Regions from separate parts of the Streptomyces sp. NPDC005303 genome, predicted to be linked through region 1. Evidence: riboswitches for the same ligand, from Rfam matches in the RefSeq annotation. Region 1 holds a riboswitch; each other region holds the start of a gene.

What was found. A riboswitch is a leader RNA that binds a small molecule or an ion and turns the genes downstream of it on or off. The one in region 1 is predicted to bind cyclic di-AMP.
Region 2: linked by a shared signal. The riboswitch ahead of ABZT93_RS36360 (M23 family metallopeptidase) and the one ahead of ABZT93_RS28565 (transglycosylase family protein) in region 1 are both predicted to bind cyclic di-AMP.
Region 3: linked by a shared signal. The riboswitch ahead of ABZT93_RS09370 (peptidoglycan DD-metalloendopeptidase family protein) and the one ahead of ABZT93_RS28565 (transglycosylase family protein) in region 1 are both predicted to bind cyclic di-AMP.
Region 4: linked by a shared signal. The riboswitch ahead of ABZT93_RS30835 (M23 family metallopeptidase) and the one ahead of ABZT93_RS28565 (transglycosylase family protein) in region 1 are both predicted to bind cyclic di-AMP.

Annotation. Positions count from the first base shown of each region.
Region 1 is NZ_JBEXGM010000024.1:51,239-55,417, forward strand. It holds gene eno (phosphopyruvate hydratase) at 1-889, opposite strand, end outside; gene ABZT93_RS28565 (transglycosylase family protein) at 1,184-1,867, opposite strand; cyclic di-AMP (ydaO/yuaA leader) riboswitch at 1,871-2,037, opposite strand; gene ABZT93_RS28570 (transglycosylase family protein) at 2,176-3,228, opposite strand; gene ABZT93_RS28575 (transposase) at 3,379-3,828, opposite strand.
Region 2 is NZ_JBEXGM010000043.1:27,134-31,312, forward strand. It holds gene ABZT93_RS36350 (pitrilysin family protein) at 1-50, shown strand, start outside; gene ABZT93_RS36355 (pitrilysin family protein) at 47-1,435, shown strand; cyclic di-AMP (ydaO/yuaA leader) riboswitch at 1,648-1,812, shown strand; gene ABZT93_RS36360 (M23 family metallopeptidase) at 1,826-2,587, shown strand; gene ABZT93_RS36365 (GntR family transcriptional regulator) at 2,776-3,471, shown strand; gene ABZT93_RS36370 (HPr family phosphocarrier protein) at 3,599-3,880, opposite strand; gene ABZT93_RS36375 (GNAT family N-acetyltransferase) at 4,078-4,179, shown strand, end outside.
Region 3 is NZ_JBEXGM010000004.1:254,015-258,193, reverse strand. It holds gene ABZT93_RS09375 (alpha-galactosidase) at 1-1,496, shown strand, start outside; cyclic di-AMP (ydaO/yuaA leader) riboswitch at 1,801-1,962, shown strand; gene ABZT93_RS09370 (peptidoglycan DD-metalloendopeptidase family protein) at 1,967-2,890, shown strand; gene ABZT93_RS09365 (DUF6250 domain-containing protein) at 3,127-3,843, shown strand; gene ABZT93_RS09360 (SGNH/GDSL hydrolase family protein) at 3,989-4,179, shown strand, end outside.
Region 4 is NZ_JBEXGM010000028.1:79,693-83,871, reverse strand. It holds gene ABZT93_RS30840 (aldo/keto reductase) at 1-451, opposite strand, end outside; gene ABZT93_RS30835 (M23 family metallopeptidase) at 607-1,632, opposite strand; cyclic di-AMP (ydaO/yuaA leader) riboswitch at 1,644-1,801, opposite strand; tRNA gene ABZT93_RS30830 (tRNA-Met) at 2,111-2,184, opposite strand; gene ABZT93_RS30825 (histidine kinase) at 2,350-3,501, shown strand; gene ABZT93_RS30820 (response regulator transcription factor) at 3,489-4,139, shown strand; gene ribA (GTP cyclohydrolase II) at 4,143-4,179, opposite strand, start outside.

The DNA of each region.
Region 1 (4,179 bases):
TCCAGCCGGCCCAGTCGTCCTCGAACAGCGGGTCCTCGATGGAGACGAGCGGGTAGGCCGCCACGAGCTCCTCGTAGTACTCCGTCATCTCGGCGGCGGAGCGGTCCTTGCCCTCGAACTGGTACTTGCCGTCCTTGTAGAACTCGGAGGCGGCGACGTCGAGCGCCAGGGCGACCTGCTCGCCGGGGATGTAACCGGCTTCCTTGATCGCCTCGAGGATGAGGTCCAGGGCGGCGCGGTTGGACTCCAGGTTCGGCGCGAAGCCGCCCTCGTCGCCGAGGCCGGTGGACAGGCCCTTGCTCTTCAGGACCTTCTTGAGGGTGTGGTAGACCTCGGTGCCCCAGCGCAGCGCCTCGGAGAAGGACTCCGCGCCGATCGGGGCGATCATGAACTCCTGGATGTCCACGTTGGAGTCGGCGTGCGAGCCGCCGTTCAGGATGTTCATCATCGGCACCGGCAGCAGGTGCGCGTTCGGACCGCCCAGGTAGCGGAAGAGCGGGAGGTCGCTGGCCTCGGAGGCGGCGTGGGCGACGGCCAGGGAGACGCCGAGGATGGCGTTGGCGCCGAGCGAGCCCTTGTTGTCGGTGGCGTCCAGGTCGAACATCGCCTGGTCGATCAGGCGCTGCTCGGTGGCGTCGTAGCCGACCAGCTCCGGGCCGATCTGCTCGATGACGGCCAGGACGGCCTTCTCGACACCCTTGCCCTGGTAGCGGTTCGGGTCACCGTCGCGAAGCTCGATGGCCTCGAAGGCGCCCGTGGAGGCGCCGGAGGGGACGGCGGCACGACCGGTGCTGCCGTCGTCGAGGCCGACCTCGACCTCGACCGTGGGGTTGCCTCGGGAGTCCAGGATTTCCCGGGCTACGACGACGTCGATGGACGGCACGAGCATCTCCTTCTTGGGATGTGACACGGTCCGCCGGGACCGCGGTGGGTTCTGCGAGTCCGAGCCTAACCGGCTCCGGGGGATCGGCCACCGTGTGGACCGACCCATGGACAGAACCGAGAGTAAATTGTTTCTGAACTGAACAAAGACGTCCCGACAGCAGGGCAAGAAAAAACCCCGCCCCGGTGCGTACGGGGGAACACGCACCGGAGCGGGGAGCCCGTGGGGACGGGGGGTGACCCTCACGAGGCCTTCATCCTGAAGGACACGGCTGTGAGGGCCCTGTGGTTCAGCTGGGTCTTACTTCAGGTGGAGCTGCTGGCCCGGGAAGATGAAGTCGGCATCGTCGATGATGTCCTTGTTCAGCTTGAACAGCTTCTGCCAGCCGCCCTTGACCTTGTGCTTCTCGGCGATCGAGCTGAGGGTGTCACCCTTGACGACCTTGTACTCGCCGTCGCCCTTCTTGACCTTCTTGCCGGTCGGGGTGGTGACGGTCTTCTTGGCGGCCGGACGCTCGGAGGAGCGGGAGGCGCTCTGCTCGTCGGTCGAACGGGTGCTGGTGCCCGAGTTCGAGGAGCCGGAGGAGGACGAGCTGCTGCCGCCGTTGTAGGAGGCGCTGGACAGGCCCGTGCCGCAGACCGGCCAGGCGCCCTTGCCCTGGGAGGCGAGGACCTTCTCGGCGACGGAGATCTGCTGCGACTTGCTGGCCTGGTTGGCCTGCGCGGCGTACTGCGTACCGCCGTACGCGGCCCAGGTGGAGGCCGAGAACTGCAGGCCGCCGTAGTAGCCGTTGCCGGTGTTGATGGACCAGTTGCCGCCGGACTCGCACTGGGCGACGGCGTCCCACTCGGAGGCGGTGGCGGCGGAGGCGTTGCCGGCCGCCATCAGCGGGGCGGCGATGGCGACACCGGTGACACCGGCGAGCGCGGCGGCCCGGGTGGCCTTGGACGGACGACGGTGCTTGCCCTTGCCGGAAAACAGCATGGTGGATCCCCTCACCGACGCCTGCGAGGTGAGCTGTCGGGTTCGGGCCGGTTGAGTTGCCCGGTCGCCCACCTCGCGGTGCGCGACTTAACCCCAAGCCGGTCCAGCGTGAACTGCTGGGCCCGGCACTTACCTGGGTCCCCCGCTCCTGCCTACGGCGCTTGACGCGACGACTGTTCCCGTACGGCCGCTGGCAGGATTCGGCGTTGCGACAGACGGGGCTCGGGTTGCCGAGCGGTGACGACCGTAGACACGCGCTCGGCGGAATTTCAAAGACGATCAGGGCTTCTGAGACTCATCCCACACTTTCACCAAAGTGGACATTCGGTGTGAAGTGTGACGTGAACTCCCGCTGTTTTTCTGGGCTTTTCAGCCCTATTCAGCCCCTGTGTCGGCGTCTGACCGGCGACGATGTTGCTCGGGTCGGCCCCGATGCGGTCCTTGTTCTCGGCGTAGAGGGCGCGCCATCCGCCGTCGAGGCCAAGGGAGTCGGCGATGGAGACGAGAGAGTCACCTTCCCGGACGACGTAGGTCGCGGCGGCGTGCCGGCCGGCCGGGGCGGAGGCCGTGCTCTTCGTCGCAACCTCCTCGGCACTGCCACCGCGGTGCTTGCCGGAGCCGAGGGCGCCGACGTCCACGAGGGCCGAAGAGCCGCCCTCCTGCCACGACTTGTCCGCTTCGTCCTCTTCTGGGCTCACGACGGGTGAGCTGTCGGAAGGCTGTGCGTCCTTTGCGGCGGAGTCCTTGGATTCCGAAGAGTTCTTTTTGTCCGGCTTGGCGGAATCGCCACTGGAGGGGGTGGCCGACGGCGAAGGCGTCGCGGACGAACCGTCCAGCGCGTCGAGCAGACCGCCGGAAGAATCCCCGGAGTCCGACGAGTTGGAGGAGCCGGACGAACCCGACGAGCCGGACGAGTTCGACGAACCGGACGCCGAGGTCGAGGGGGTACCGCTCCCCACGCCCGTGTCGACGTCCGCCGAGCTCGAGTCCTTGCTGAGACCGCCGAGCAGACCACAGGTCGGCCACGCGGCGATGCCCTGGTCCGCGAGGAGCTTCTCGGCCACGGCTATCTGCTGGTTGCGGCTGGCCAGGTCGGCCGTCTCGGCGTATTCGAGGCCGCCGTACTTCTCCCAGTTCTCCTGGGACATCTGGAGGCCGCCGTAGTAGCCGTTGCCGTCGTTCTCACTCCAGGAACCGCCGCTCTCGCACTCCGCGACACGGTCCCAGGTGGTGCCGGTGGCGGCGCTCGCCCCGGTCGCTCCGAGCAGTGGGATCGCGATGGCTGATCCCGTCACACCGGCCGCTACGAGGAGAGCCGGAGCCTGACGGGGGCGACGGTGACGACCGTTCCCGGAGAGCATGGAGGGACCTTTCCCGAGACAGCAAGTACCCGCGCGGTGGGTACTGCGGGGCACCGCGCTGGTCCGTGAACGTATAGGGATTCGATCACTTGTCACAAGTTAATGCCGCGTAGATCACGTGAAGATCACAGACTTGAGGGCGCGTCATGTTTAACCCGCACCCAAGCCGCGCCTGGACACCTGAAGAGGAGGAACCCGCAGCTCACGCCTGACAGGTGTACCTCCGCCAAGGCGGTTGAGGCGAAGCATCAGAGTGGGCCAGAAGCCCCTCCTGAACCATGCGTTCTGACGATCCTTGACCGCTGCCCATGGCCCGTAACGTTCGGGAAGTTCGTCCCAAAGACACCCTGTGCGTAGCCGATGAAGAATGCCGTTGAGCTGTGTCCGCAGATCAACAGCGCCACGCACAAAGGGGCGATACCCGAAGAAGTCGCCTACCAGCTCTTCTACGGCGTCCCACTCCGACTCGAACACCGCGGCAGGAACCGGGGTACCGGTGCGCTCATGCCACTCCGTCACTTTGCATGCGACGCCGGAGCGCTTCCGTACCTCGCCCAGAGGCTCCACCGTGATGTCCAGGAGATCGATCAATTCTCTCATCTCGGAGAGTGCCGGGGCCCTTCCTCCCGCCCTGGCGATGGCGGCGAGATCCTTGGCCCTGCTGACCTTCGCCTCGGCCTCCTCGTGGGTCGCGAGCACGTCTCTCGCGATGGCAAGGATCTCTCCGGCGATCCGCACGTCCTGGTCGAGTTGTTTCGACGCGGCGTCTTTGACCGCCTGGCCGAGGCCCGGGTTCCGCGCCAGATCGACCACTGCACGCGCCGCGGCTTCCTCCTTCTCTTCGAGTGACTTCTCGAAGACCTCCACGCGTCTGCGCTGCTTCTCGATGTCACCGGGAACAGGGACTGTCCGGCCCTCCAACACAGTTTCAAGGCAATCAAGTCCGGTGAG
Region 2 (4,179 bases), on a different contig from region 1:
CCGCGGCGACCGTAGAAGCCACCGACGAGAACGAGGAGGCGGCCAAGTGACCGAGCTCGCCGCGATGGAATTCCACCCGCAGCCGCAGGCGGGCGAGCCCAAGGTCTGGGCCTTCCCCGCCCCCGAGCGCGGGACGCTCGACAACGGCCTGACCCTCCTGCGCTGCCACCGCCCCGGCCAGCAGGTCGTCGCCGTCGAGGTGCTCCTGGACGCGCCCCTGGACGCCGAGCCGGCCGGCCTGGACGGTGTCGCCACAATCATGGCGCGCGCGTTCTCCGAGGGCACCGACAAGCACTCCGCCGAGGAGTTCGCCGCCGAGCTGGAGCGCTGCGGCGCCACCCTCGACGCGCACGCCGACCACCCGGGCGTCCGGCTCAGCCTCGAAGTGCCCGCCTCCCGCCTCGCCAAGGCGCTCGGTCTGCTGGCCGACGCGCTCAGGGCGCCCGCGTTCGCGGACAGCGAGGTCGAGCGGCTGGTCCGCAACCGCCTCGACGAGATCCCGCACGAGCTGGCCAACCCGTCCCGCCGCGCGGCCAAGGAGCTCTCCAGGGAGCTGTTCCCGGCGGACTCGCGCATGTCGCGTCCGCGCCAGGGCACCGAGGAGACGGTCGAGAACATCGACTCCGCGGCCGTACGCGCCTTCTACGAGAAGCATGTGCGCCCCGCCACCGCGACCGCCGTGGTCGTCGGCGACCTCACCGACATCGATCTGGACGCGCTGCTCCGTGACACTCTCGGCTCCTGGAAGGGCTCCACGGCCGAGCCGCGGCCCGTGCCGCCGGTGACCGCCGACGACACCGGCCGGGTCGTCATCGTGGACCGCCCCGGCGCCGTCCAGACGCAGCTGCTGATCGGCCGTATCGGCGCCGACAGGCACGCACGCGTGTGGCCCGCGCAGGTGCTCGGCACGTACTGCCTCGGCGGCACCCTCACCTCCCGCCTGGACCGCGTCCTGCGCGAGGAGAAGGGCTACACCTACGGCGTACGGTCGTTCGGCCAGGTCCTCAGGTCCGCTCCGGACGGTTCCGGCGCCGCGATGCTCGCCATCAGCGGCTCGGTCGACACCCCGAACACCGGTCCCGCGCTGGACGACCTGTGGAAGGTGCTGCGCACACTCGCCGAGGGCGGACTCACCGACGCCGAGCGCGATGTCGCCGTGCAGAACCTCGTCGGTGTGGCGCCGCTCAAGTACGAGACCGCGGCGGCCGTGGCGAGCACGCTGGCCGACCAGGTCGAGCAGCACCTGCCCGACGACTACCAGGCGACCCTGTACCAGCAACTCGCCGCGACCGGCACCGTGGAGGCCACCGCCGCCGTCGTGAACGCCTTCCCGGTGGACCGGCTGGTGACGATCCTGGTCGGCGACGCGGCCGCCATCAAGGAGCCCGTCGAAGCCCTCGGCATCGGCGAAGTCAAGGTCGTGACGGCCGAGTAGAGGCAAGTTGGCCTCGAAGGGGCCCTGGTGACGGGAGCGTCACCAGGGCCCCTTCGACACCCAACTCCCTCAGATGTCCGAATTGGGCAGGAGGTTGCCTGTCTGCCCTGTGGGATGCGCTACAAAAGCCCTGATCGGTTTGGGGATTGAAAGCGGGCCCGCTTAGCGTCCTCTGGGCTGTCCGTCAGGCACTGCGCCGCGCCCGCGGCACCGGACAGCCATCGCCGAGTCCCCGCATGGCGCGAGCCAGGGGAGCCGGGGACCCACACCACATGTCCCTGGGGTGAATCGGACGCCCGCGCATCGCGAGGGGGTCCGTAGGAGACCTTCCTGCTCCGAACCCGTCAGCTAACCCGGTAGGCGAGAAGGAAGGAAAGGACCAGCCACCACATGGCGTTCACCTGCGCCACCGGGAAGCACCGTCGTCCCAGCCGTATGAAGCGCACCACCGCACGCGCGGCCGGCGTCGCGGCCCTCGCCACCACCGGCGTCATCGGCGCCGTCGCCGCCCCGGCGTTCGCCGCCGACAACTCCGTCAGCTCCGTGGAACAGAGCGGCCTCATGCCCGTCGTCACCGTCGGCGACTCCCTCGCGGACCAGCTCGACGCCCAGGCAGAGGCCCAGGCGCAGGCCGCCGCGCAGAAGAAGGCGGCGGCGGAGGCCAAGCGCAAGGCCGAGGCGCGCGCCAAGGAGATACGCGAGGCCAAGGAGCGCGCCGCCCGCGAGGCCGAGCGCAAGCGTCTCAACGCCTTCGTCGCCCCGATCTCCGGTTCCTACATCTCCACCGGCTACAAGAGCGGCGGCTCCCTGTGGTCGTCCGGCAGTCACACCGGTGTCGACTTCCACGCCGCCAGCGGCACCTCCGTGCACGCGGTCGGTCGCGGCACCGTCGTCGAGGCCGGCTGGGGCGGGTCGTACGGCGACAACATCGTGATCAGGATGGCCGACGGCACGTACACCCAGTACGGCCACCTGTCGTCCATCGGCGTCTCGGTCGGCCAGTCGGTCACCCCCGGCCAGCAGATCGGGCTGTCCGGCGCGACCGGCAACGCCACCGGGCCGCACCTGCACTTCGAGGCGCGCACCACCCCCGAGTACGGCTCGGACATCGACCCCGTCGCCTACCTGCGCTCGCACGGCGTGAACGTCTGACGACCCAGCGCGCGACCATTGCGAGACCCCGGCTCCCCGAGCCGGGGTTTCGGCGTTTCCAGCGCCCCGTTGTCCAAAAAATATCCCTGGATTCCGGCCCGCCGTCGGAAATTCCCGCTCATTGCAATAGAGTCACTGAACACACGTCAATCGGCGACGTTTCACGGGGATTAAGACGGAGGTCGGACATGCGTATTCCGGCGCACTCGGTATGCACGGCGATCCGGGACGACATCGTCGCAGGTGTCCACGAGCGCGGGAGCCGGCTCACCGAGGAACTGCTCGCCCGCCGCTACGGCGTCTCCCGTGTCCCCGTCCGCGAGGCCCTGCGCACACTGGAGGCCGAGGGCTTCGTGGTGACGCGGCGGCACGCGGGCGCGTGCGTGGCCGAACCGACCGAGCAGGAGGGTGCCGACCTCCTGGAGATGCGCATGCTCCTGGAACCGCTCGGCGCCTCCCGGGCCGCCCAGCGGCGCACCGAGGCCCATCTGAAGGTACTGCGCGGCCTGGTCAGGCTCGGTCAGGAGCGGGCCAGGCGGGGCAACAGCGACGATCTGCGCTCCCTGGGGGGCTGGTTCCACGAGACGCTCGCGCAGGCCTCCGGCAGCCCCGCTCTGACCTCCATGCTGACCCAACTGCGGCACAAGATCGCCTGGATGTACGTCGTGGACGCACCGGCCGACCCCGTGGAGTCCTGGGTCGAGCACGGCGCGATCGTGGACGCGGTGGCGCGCGGCGACGGCGAGCGCGCGCGGGCGATCACGGCGCTGCACACCGAGCGCTCGGGCGCGGCGCACCGGCTGCGGACCGTCACCGGGAAGGAGCGCGCGGACCGTGTGAGGACCTCGCAACATCCTGTAAACGTGACGGGAGCTCGGCATTAACACGGGCACCGTATACAAAGAGGGGGTAATTCGCGGGGGACTATTCATGCTGCCCGCGCCAGGGAAATGCGAAGGGCCCGCCCGATAATTCGGACGAGCCCCTCGATGCTTTTCAGGGCACCTTTGCTCAGACGGTCTCGGGAAGCTCCTCGAGGCCCTCGGCGACCAGCTTCGCGAGCCGGTCGAGGGCCGCGTCCGCGCCCTCGGCGTCGGAGGCGAGGACGACCTCCTCGCCGCCCTGCGCGCCCAAGCCGAGAACGGCCAGCATGGAGGCCGCGTTGACGGGGTTGCCGTCGGCCTTGGCGATCGTCACCGGGATACCTGCGGCCGTGGCGGCCCGGACGAAGATGGAAGCGGGACGGGCGTGGAGGCCCTCGGCCCAGCCGACGTTGACGCGGCGCTCAGCCATGTGATGCTGCCCTTCGGTTCTCAGGGTTGTCTAGACCAGTTTCCCACACGTGAAGCGTCTCCGGAGGGGACCCGGAGTCCCTCCCGGGGCGACTCGTCGGACCGCGGCCTCGGCCCGACTTCCGTCCTTTGCGTTCTCGCGCGTTCTCCACAGACTGCCTCGCGCCGTTGTCGTACGCGAGCCGTACTCTGGGGCCCATGCAGAGCGCGTCGGACCGGCACGAGTACCCCGCCCACTGGGAGGCCGACGTAGTGCTGCGCGACGGCGGCACCGCGCGCATCAGGCCCATCACCGTCGAC
Region 3 (4,179 bases), on a different contig from region 1:
CCGGGCACCAGCATTTGCCGTGGGTCGCGCTCGACACCGACGCCACCGAGGAGCGGGGCGAGGTCTACGGCGTCGCTCTCGGCTGGTCGGGGTCCTGGCGGATCGCCGTGGCACAACTGCCCGACGCGCGCGTGCAGATCACCGGCGGCGCCGGGTACGACGACTCGGGCCTGCTCCGGCTGGCGGCCGGCGAGTCCTTCACGACGCCCGTCTTCGCCGGTCTCTGGAGCGACGGCGGCTTCGGCGGCGCGAGCCGCGCCTGGCACGCCTACCAGCGGGCGTACGTCATCCCGGACGCCGACCAGGACCGGCCCGTGCTGTTCAACTCCTGGGAGGCCACGAACTTCGACATCTCCGAGGAGCAGCAGGGCACCCTCGCCCGGCGGGCCGCGGCGATCGGCGTCGAGCTGTTCGTGGTCGACGACGGCTGGTTCGGTGCCCGCACCAGCGACCGGGCCGGGCTCGGCGACTGGGCGCCCAACCCCGACCGCTTCCCCTCCGGTCTCAAGCCGCTCGCCGACTGCGTACGCGCGCTCGGCATGCAGTTCGGTATCTGGGTCGAGCCGGAGATGATCAACCCTGACAGCGAGCTGTACCGCGCCCACCCGGACTGGGTGCAGTACCAAACGGGTCGAAAGCGGACGGAGTTCCGCAACCAGCTCGTACTGAACCTCGCACGTGAGGACGTCCAGGAGTACTTGTGGGAGCAGCTCGACACCCTGCTCTCCTCGGCCCCGATCGACTATGTGAAGTGGGACTTCAACCGCTGCTTCACGGACGCGGGCTGGCCCGGCGAGTCCTATCCGCAGCGCCTGTGGGTCGACCACGTACGCGGCTTCTACGCCCTGCTGGACCGGTTGCGGGAGGCTCACCCGGGCGTGGCCTTCGAGTCCTGCTCGGGGGGCGGCGGCCGGATCGACCTCGGGGTGCTGAGCCGCACCGACCAGGTGTGGACCTCGGACAACACCGACCCGCTCGACCGGCTCGCCATCCAGGACGGCTTCAGTCAGATCCATCCCGCGCGCGTGATGGCCGCCTGGGTCACCGACAGCCCGAACACCCAGCTCAACGGCCGGGTGAGCTCGTTGCGGTTCCGGTTCGTGAGCGCGATGGCAGGGGTGCTGGGGGTCGGCGGGGACCTCTCGGAGTGGACCGAGGACGAGCTCGCCGAAGCCGGTCGCTGGGTGGGGCTCTACAAGGAGATCCGGCCCCTGGTGCAGCGCGGTGACCTCTATCGGCTGCGGCCTCCGCGGGGCGGGCTGAGCGCGGTGCAGTACGTCCTCGGGGACGAGACCGTGGTCCTGGCCTGGCTTCAGGCGCAGAAGTACGGCGAGCCCGTCCCCTCGCTGCGGCTGCGGGGGCTCGACCCCACGGCATCGTATGAATGCCCCGAAACGGGTGAAATTCACCGCGGAGTCGTATTGCTGCATCACGGACTTCGTACCGGTTTGCGAGGAGACCTTGATGCGACGGTTATCCGGCTGCGTCGCATCTAGGGCTTCTGTCCGAATTGACGGCTTCCCTCCGGCTCCGCCCGGGATGAGAATTCCTGTGAATTCGTGACGTGAGGAGCGTCATATCCGTGACGGTGCGTCGCCCGTCATGTTCACGTAATTCACAGGCTCTTCAAGGGGATTTGGGTGGGTGAAGGACGTCCGATTCACGCAGGGTGACCGGTAATTCTCATACCGGATCAAGAGAAACGCATATACAGGCAACCTCTCACTTGTCCCTTTGCGTCCTGCTCGTTTACGTTCACCACCGATCCGGTCGGACGCCCAATCCTGCCGCCGAACGGATTCCCCACACTCACCCACCCGTGCAAGGCAGGAGCGGGGGACCCACAGGTATTACCGCCTGTTCCGGTCTCCGGAACGGCTTGGGGTTTAGTCGCGTCTCGACGCGGCCGGGCATCTCCAGCCCGCACCCGACAGCTCACCTCGCAGGCGCCGGAGAGGAATTCGTCATGCCCGCGAAGGGTAAGCACCGCCGCCCGAAGTCCCAGCGCTTCGCCCGCTCGATCGCCGTCGCCGGAACCGGAGGCGCCGCGCTGGCCCTCCCGCTCATGGGGGCCACCGGCGCTCACGCCGCCACCCCTCAGTCCGTGTCGGAAAAGGCGGTTCAGTCGCTGCCGGTCACGCAGAAGTCCGCCGAAAAGACGGCAGCCGAGAAGAGCACGGCGAAGACCTCGACCGTGCGCATCTATTCGGTGCGGGTCGGCGACTATCTCTCGAAGATCGCTGACGAACAGCACGTCAGCGGTGGCTGGAAGAAGCTCTACGCCGACAATCGTGCGGCCGTCGGCGACGACCCGTCGCTGATACACCCGGGCCTGAAGCTCTCGATCGGCAAGAAGGCCAAGGCGAGCACGGTGAAGACCGGGTCCTCGTCGCCGGCGAAGGCCAAGAAGGCGGAGCCGAAGAAGTCGTCCTCGAAGTCGACGGCCGCAGTCCAGAGCTCCGACACGACCAGCAGCTCCAGTGGCTACACCCTCCCGGTCAGCGGTGCCACCATCGGAACCGGCTACCGCGTCGCGGGCAGCATGTGGGCCAGCGGCTACCACACCGGTGTCGACTTCGTCGTCCCGACCGGCACCTCGCTCAAGGCAGTGGCCGCGGGCACGGTCGTCTCCGCGGGCTGGGGCGGTGCGTACGGAAACCAGGTCGTCATCAAGCTGAACGACGGCTACTACGCGCAGTACGCCCACCTGTCCCAGCTCTCCGTCTCGGCCGGCCAGACCGTGACCGAGGGGCAGCAGATCGGCCTCTCCGGCGCGACGGGCAATGTGACCGGCCCGCACCTGCACTTCGAGATCCGCACCACGCCGGACTACGGCTCCGACGTGGACCCGGTCGCCTACCTCCGCTCGAAGGGCGTCGCCGTCGGCTGACCCGACGTCTCCTGTGCCACCGAAGGCCGGACCCCGATCCCCGGGTCCGGCCTTCGGTGTTTCCGCAGGAACACGAGATGGCCAGTGCCTTCATGATCACTGCGTTGCGTTCTTGTGGCGGGCGTGCTCAGAGCGTCGACAGGTGGGGGAAGGGCGGGGCACAGTGAACTCCGTAGCTGCGCAAGCGCTTTCTACGGCCTTTGGAGTTCAGCCCTTCACGGAAGGAACCGTCCGTCATGACGACCACGCGTAGAGCCTTCGGAGCCCTCGCGGCCGGCGCCGCCCTGGCCGCCCTCGCCCCCGCGGCCGACGCGAGCGCCTCGCCCCGCCACCGCCGTCTCATCGCTCACGACGACTTCCGCCACGGCCTTCACCGCTGGGCGGTCGAACTGGAGCAGGGCGGCACGGTCACCGCGCGGCACGGGGTCCTGGAGGTCGACGTGCCCGCCGGGGCGACGATCTGGTTCAGGCAGCCGCTCGAAGGGCCGTACGTCCTGGAGTACACCGCGACGCCGGTGTCGGCAGGTGGGGTCAACGACCGGGTGTCCGACCTGAACAACTTCTGGAACGCGGTCGACGTCCGGTCCCCCGACGACCTCTTCGCCGTCCGCCGGGGCGGGGCGCTCGCGGAGTACGACTACCTGAAGACGTATTACTCCGGCTACGGAGCCAACTACAACACCACGACACGGCTGCGCCGATACGTGGGAGAACCCGGTGTGCGGCCGCTGATCTACGACTACACCGAACCGCTGCTCGTAGCCGGCGAGCCGAACCGGGTGCGGATCGTCTCCGACGGTTCCACGGTGCAGTGGTGGGACAACGGGCGCCTGGTCTTCGACCACACCGACCCGGAGCCTTACCGGAGTGGGCACTTCGCGTTCCGGACCACATGGAGCCACTTCCGGATCAGTGACTTCCGGGTGTGGCGACCGCAGCGTCAACACTCCTGACGAGAAGGCTATTCCTAGTTTGGCCAACACTTTAGGAGTGGCTTATCTCACCGCCCGTCAAGCTCTTCCTACGGTCGCGTAGGTCACATTCGAAGGTGAATCATGAACGGCTGTGGCAGACGATTCGAAGAATGACAGCAGCTCAGTGATCGGGTCGTACGTGGCGGTGGGGGACAGCTTCACCGAGGGCGTCGGCGACCCCGGCCCTGACGGGGCGTTCGTCGGCTGGGCCGACCGGTTCGCGGTACTTCTCGCGGACCGCCGGCCCGAGGGCGACTTCAGGTACAGCAATCTCGCCGTACGCGGGAAGCTGCTCGACCAGATCGTCGAGGACCA
Region 4 (4,179 bases), on a different contig from region 1:
CCCGCACCTTGCCCGCCTTCACCAGTTCGTCCAGCGCGCCGACGATCTCCTCGACGGGGATCTCCGGCTTGTCGAAGTGGGTGTAGTACAGATCGATGTGGTCGGTGCCCAGGCGCCGCAGCGAAGCCTCCGCCGCCGCCTTGATGTTCGCGGCGCTCAGGCCCTGGAAGTCGGGGTGCTGGCTGACCTTCGTGGCGATGACGACGTCGTCGCGGTTGCCGCGGGCCGCCAGCCACTTGCCGATGATCGTCTCGGACTCGCCGCCGGAGTTCCCGTCGACCCACGCCGAGTAGGAGTCGGCCGTGTCGACGAAATTGCCGCCGGCCGCGGTGTACGCGTCGAGGACGGCGAAGGACGTGGCTTCGTCGGCGGTCCAGCCGAAGACGTTGCCGCCCAGGGAGAGCGGGAAGACCTCGAGGCCGGAGGAGCCGAGCTTGCGAAGAGAAGTCATGCCATACGTCAACGCCCGCGCCGGACGCCGGTCTTCCGCTACGGCCGCAAAGTCCTCGTAAACAACCGGAATCAGTCGCTCCGAAGCACCGGCAGCCCTGACGTCGGGGGGACGTCGTCAGGGCTGCCGGAGTTCGCGGGAGTCCGCGGGAGACCTCAGGGGGTGAGCCCCTTGCCGCGCAGCCACGACATCGGGTCGATCCCGTCGGCCGAGCCGCCCGGGTGGACCTCCAGGTGCAGGTGCGCGCCGGTCACGTTGCCCGTGGCGCCCACGCGGCCGATGACGTCACCCGTGCCGACCTTCTGGCCGACGCTGACATTGATCGAGGACTGGTGGCAGAACCACAGCTCGGTGCCGTCGTCGAGGGTGAGGATCGTGCGGTAGCCGTAGGAACCGGCCCAGCCGGCCTCGGTGATGGTGCCGCTGTGGATCGCCTTGATGAGGGTGCCCGTGGGGGCGGCGAAGTCGAGGCCCGTGTGGTAGCCGGAGGACCACAGCGAACCGGCCTGACCGAAGGTCCCCGTGATGGTGTACGACGAGGTCGGCAGCGTGTACTGCTTGGCGAGCTCGGCCAGGCGCGCGGCCTCGGCCTTCTTCGCGGCCGCCTCCTCCGCCTTCTTCTTCGCGGCGGCGGCCTTCTCCTGAGCGTCCTTCTCCGCCTTGGCGGCGGCCGCGTCGGCCTCCTTCTGGGCGGCGTCCGCGACGGCCTGGGCGGCCTTGGTGTCGATCTGGTCCTGCTGCACCTCGGCCTGGGCCAGGATGCGCGAGCGCAGCGCCTCGCCGGCGTCCGAGGTGCCCTGAGTGGTGTCGGCGGTGGTGGCGCCGACACTGCTGAAGGCGCTCGTGTCGTCCGCGGCGGTGTCGGCGTTGTCCGAGATGAGCGAGCTCACGGAGCCCAGGTCGGGCATGGAGATGGAGACCGGCGGCTTGCCGGTGTTGGCGCTGGCCATCCCGCCCGCGCTGACGGCGGCTATGACACCGACGCCGAGAACGGTGGAGCTACGGGCGAAACCCCCGCCACGCTGCTTGGCGACGCGATGCCGGCCTCGTACGGGAGCGAGGGAATCCGCGGTCGGGTTCCACTCGCCGAGCGGGGCCTCGTCGTCGGCGCGGTAGCCGCCGTACACGAGGGTGTCGCTCGGAACGTACGGCGCCTCGGGGGCAGGCGGGTTGGACGCCACGTGGGCGCGCTCCTTTCCTTCCTTCTCGCCTACCGGGTTAGCTGACGGGTTCGGAGCAGGAAGGTCTCCTACGCGCGTATACCCGCCGTGCTGCCACGGCGGAGTACGAGCGATTCACCCCAAGTTGGTGGTTCCCCGGTTTCCTTGCGGAATTCGGCGCGTGAGCACGGAGCCGTCTCTTGTGACGGCTGGGACGACCGCGCTGCGTTATCGAACGTTAATAGACCCGGGGGCTCGATTCCAAGCTGTTCCGCTTGATCGTTAACGAAATCCCGCAGGACTTAGGGCCCATGAACGGCTAAAAACGGGCGAGTTGACCCTTCGTCGGATGGCGCACAGGTGTTGACGGTGCGTCAGTTGTTATGCGGAGGGCGGTCACTCGCTCACCCCGCGTCACGAGACGTCGTACCGTGCGGCACGGCCGGGAAAACACTCAGGGCCGGAGTCCAGTGACTGGACTCCGGCCCTGAGCCTTGAGTAGCGGGGACAGGATTTGAACCTGCGACCTCTGGGTTATGAGCCCAGCGAGCTACCGAGCTGCTCCACCCCGCGCCGTTGTGTGACCAGCATACGTCATCGGCGAGGTGGTTCGCGCCAGGGTTGTTCCGGAGGCCCGGCGGTGCGGGCCGGCTCCCCCTGTGCGGAAACCCTCGCCCGGCCCGGAAGGTGTAGCCGGCTACACCGTGCGCCGGGAGCCGTTCGTCTAGCGTGAGCCGCATGTGGAAGTCGGTGCAGCGTGCGGCGATGGCGACCGTGCATCTCGTCGTGGCCGCGGCGATGTGCTTCGGCATGTACCTCTTCATCACCGTGCTGCTGATCGCCGCCGCAGGCACGGTCGTCGTGGTCGGCTGCTGGCTGCTGCCCGAGGCCGTGCTGCTGATACGGCGGATCGCGGGCGCCAAGCGGAATCTGACCGCCCGGTGGACGGGCAGGGAGATCCCCGAGGCCTACACCCCGATGACCGGCACGCTGCGCGAGCGGCTGCGCATCTCGGTGCGGGACCCCGGCACGCTCACGGACTTCCGCTGGATGCTCTGCTACTACCTCTACGGCGCCCTGCTCGCCCTCGCCCTGCCCCTGTGGCCCCTCGGCCTGGTGGTCGACGGTGTCTGGGCCGGGGCGCTGCGCCGCGACCCCGTCGTCCTCCCGCTGATCGTGAGGCTCGCGGACACCGAGGCCCGCTGGTCGACCGCGCTGCTCATGCCGTCCCCGAAGGCCAGGCTGGCCCGGCGGGTCGAGGAGCTGAAGGAGACCCGGGCCGACGCCATCGCCGCGCACGAGGCGGAACTTCGCCGCATCGAACGGGACCTGCACGACGGCGCCCAGGCGAACCTCGTGGCGCTGTCGATGCGGATCGGACTCGCCAAGCGGGCCTACGACCGTGACCCGGACGCCGCCCGTAAGCTGCTGGACGACGCCCAGACCCAGGCCGAGCGGGCACTGACCGAGCTGCGGCACGTGGTGCGCGGCATCCACCCGCCGATCCTCACCGACCGGGGTCTGGTCGGCGCGGTGCGGGCGCTGGCGGCGAGCAGCGGGCTGACGGTGACCGTGGACGACGGCGGCCTGGACGCGGGCACCCGGGCGCCCGCGGCGGTGGAGGCGGCCGCCTACTTCGTGGTCGCCGAGTCCCTCACCAACGTGGCGAAGCACAGCGGTGCGGACCGGGCCGAGGTCCGGCTGGCCCGGACCCGGCGCGGGCTGACCGTGCGGGTGCGGGACGAGGGCCGGGGCGGCGTCGACGAGCCCGCGGGCTCGGGGCTGCTCGGGATGCGGCGCAGGGTCGCTGCGCTCGACGGGACCTTCGAAGTGACCAGCCCCGCCGGGGGCCCGACCGTGATCTACGTGGAGCTGCCGTGCGTGTGGTGATCGCCGAGGACAACGCCCTTCTGAGAGAGGGGCTCGTCCTTCTGCTGACGTCCTCCGGGCACGAGGTCGTGGCCGTCGTCGGCACCGGCCCCGAGATCCTGCCCGCCCTGCTCGACCACCGGCCGGACGTGGCCGTGCTCGACGTACGGATGCCGCCCGGGTTCCGCGACGAGGGTCTGCGGGCCGCCCTGGAGGCACGGGAGCGGATCCCCGGACTTCCGGTACTGGTGCTCTCGCAGTACGTCGAGGAGTCGTACGCCGCCGAGTTGCTGGCGGGTGGCACCAGCGGGGTCGGCTATCTCCTGAAGGACCGGGTCGGCCGGGTCGACGAGTTCCTCGACGCGCTGGAGCGGGTCGCGGCCGGCGGCACCGCGCTCGACCCCGAGGTCGTCACCGAGCTCCTGACCCGCCGCCGTGACACACCGCTCGACTCCCTCACCCCGCGCGAGCGTGAGGTGCTGAAGCTGATGGCCGAGGGGTACGACAACACCACCATCGCGAAGACCCTCGTCGTCACCGAGCGCGCGGTCAGCAAGCACATCGGCAACGTCTTCCTCAAGCTGGGCCTGCCACCGAGCGACAGCGGCCACCGGCGGGTGCTGGCCGTGCTGGCCTATCTGGCGCACACGCCCAGCTGAGCGTCAGCCGACGCCGAGTTCGGTCAACTCCGCCAGCGGC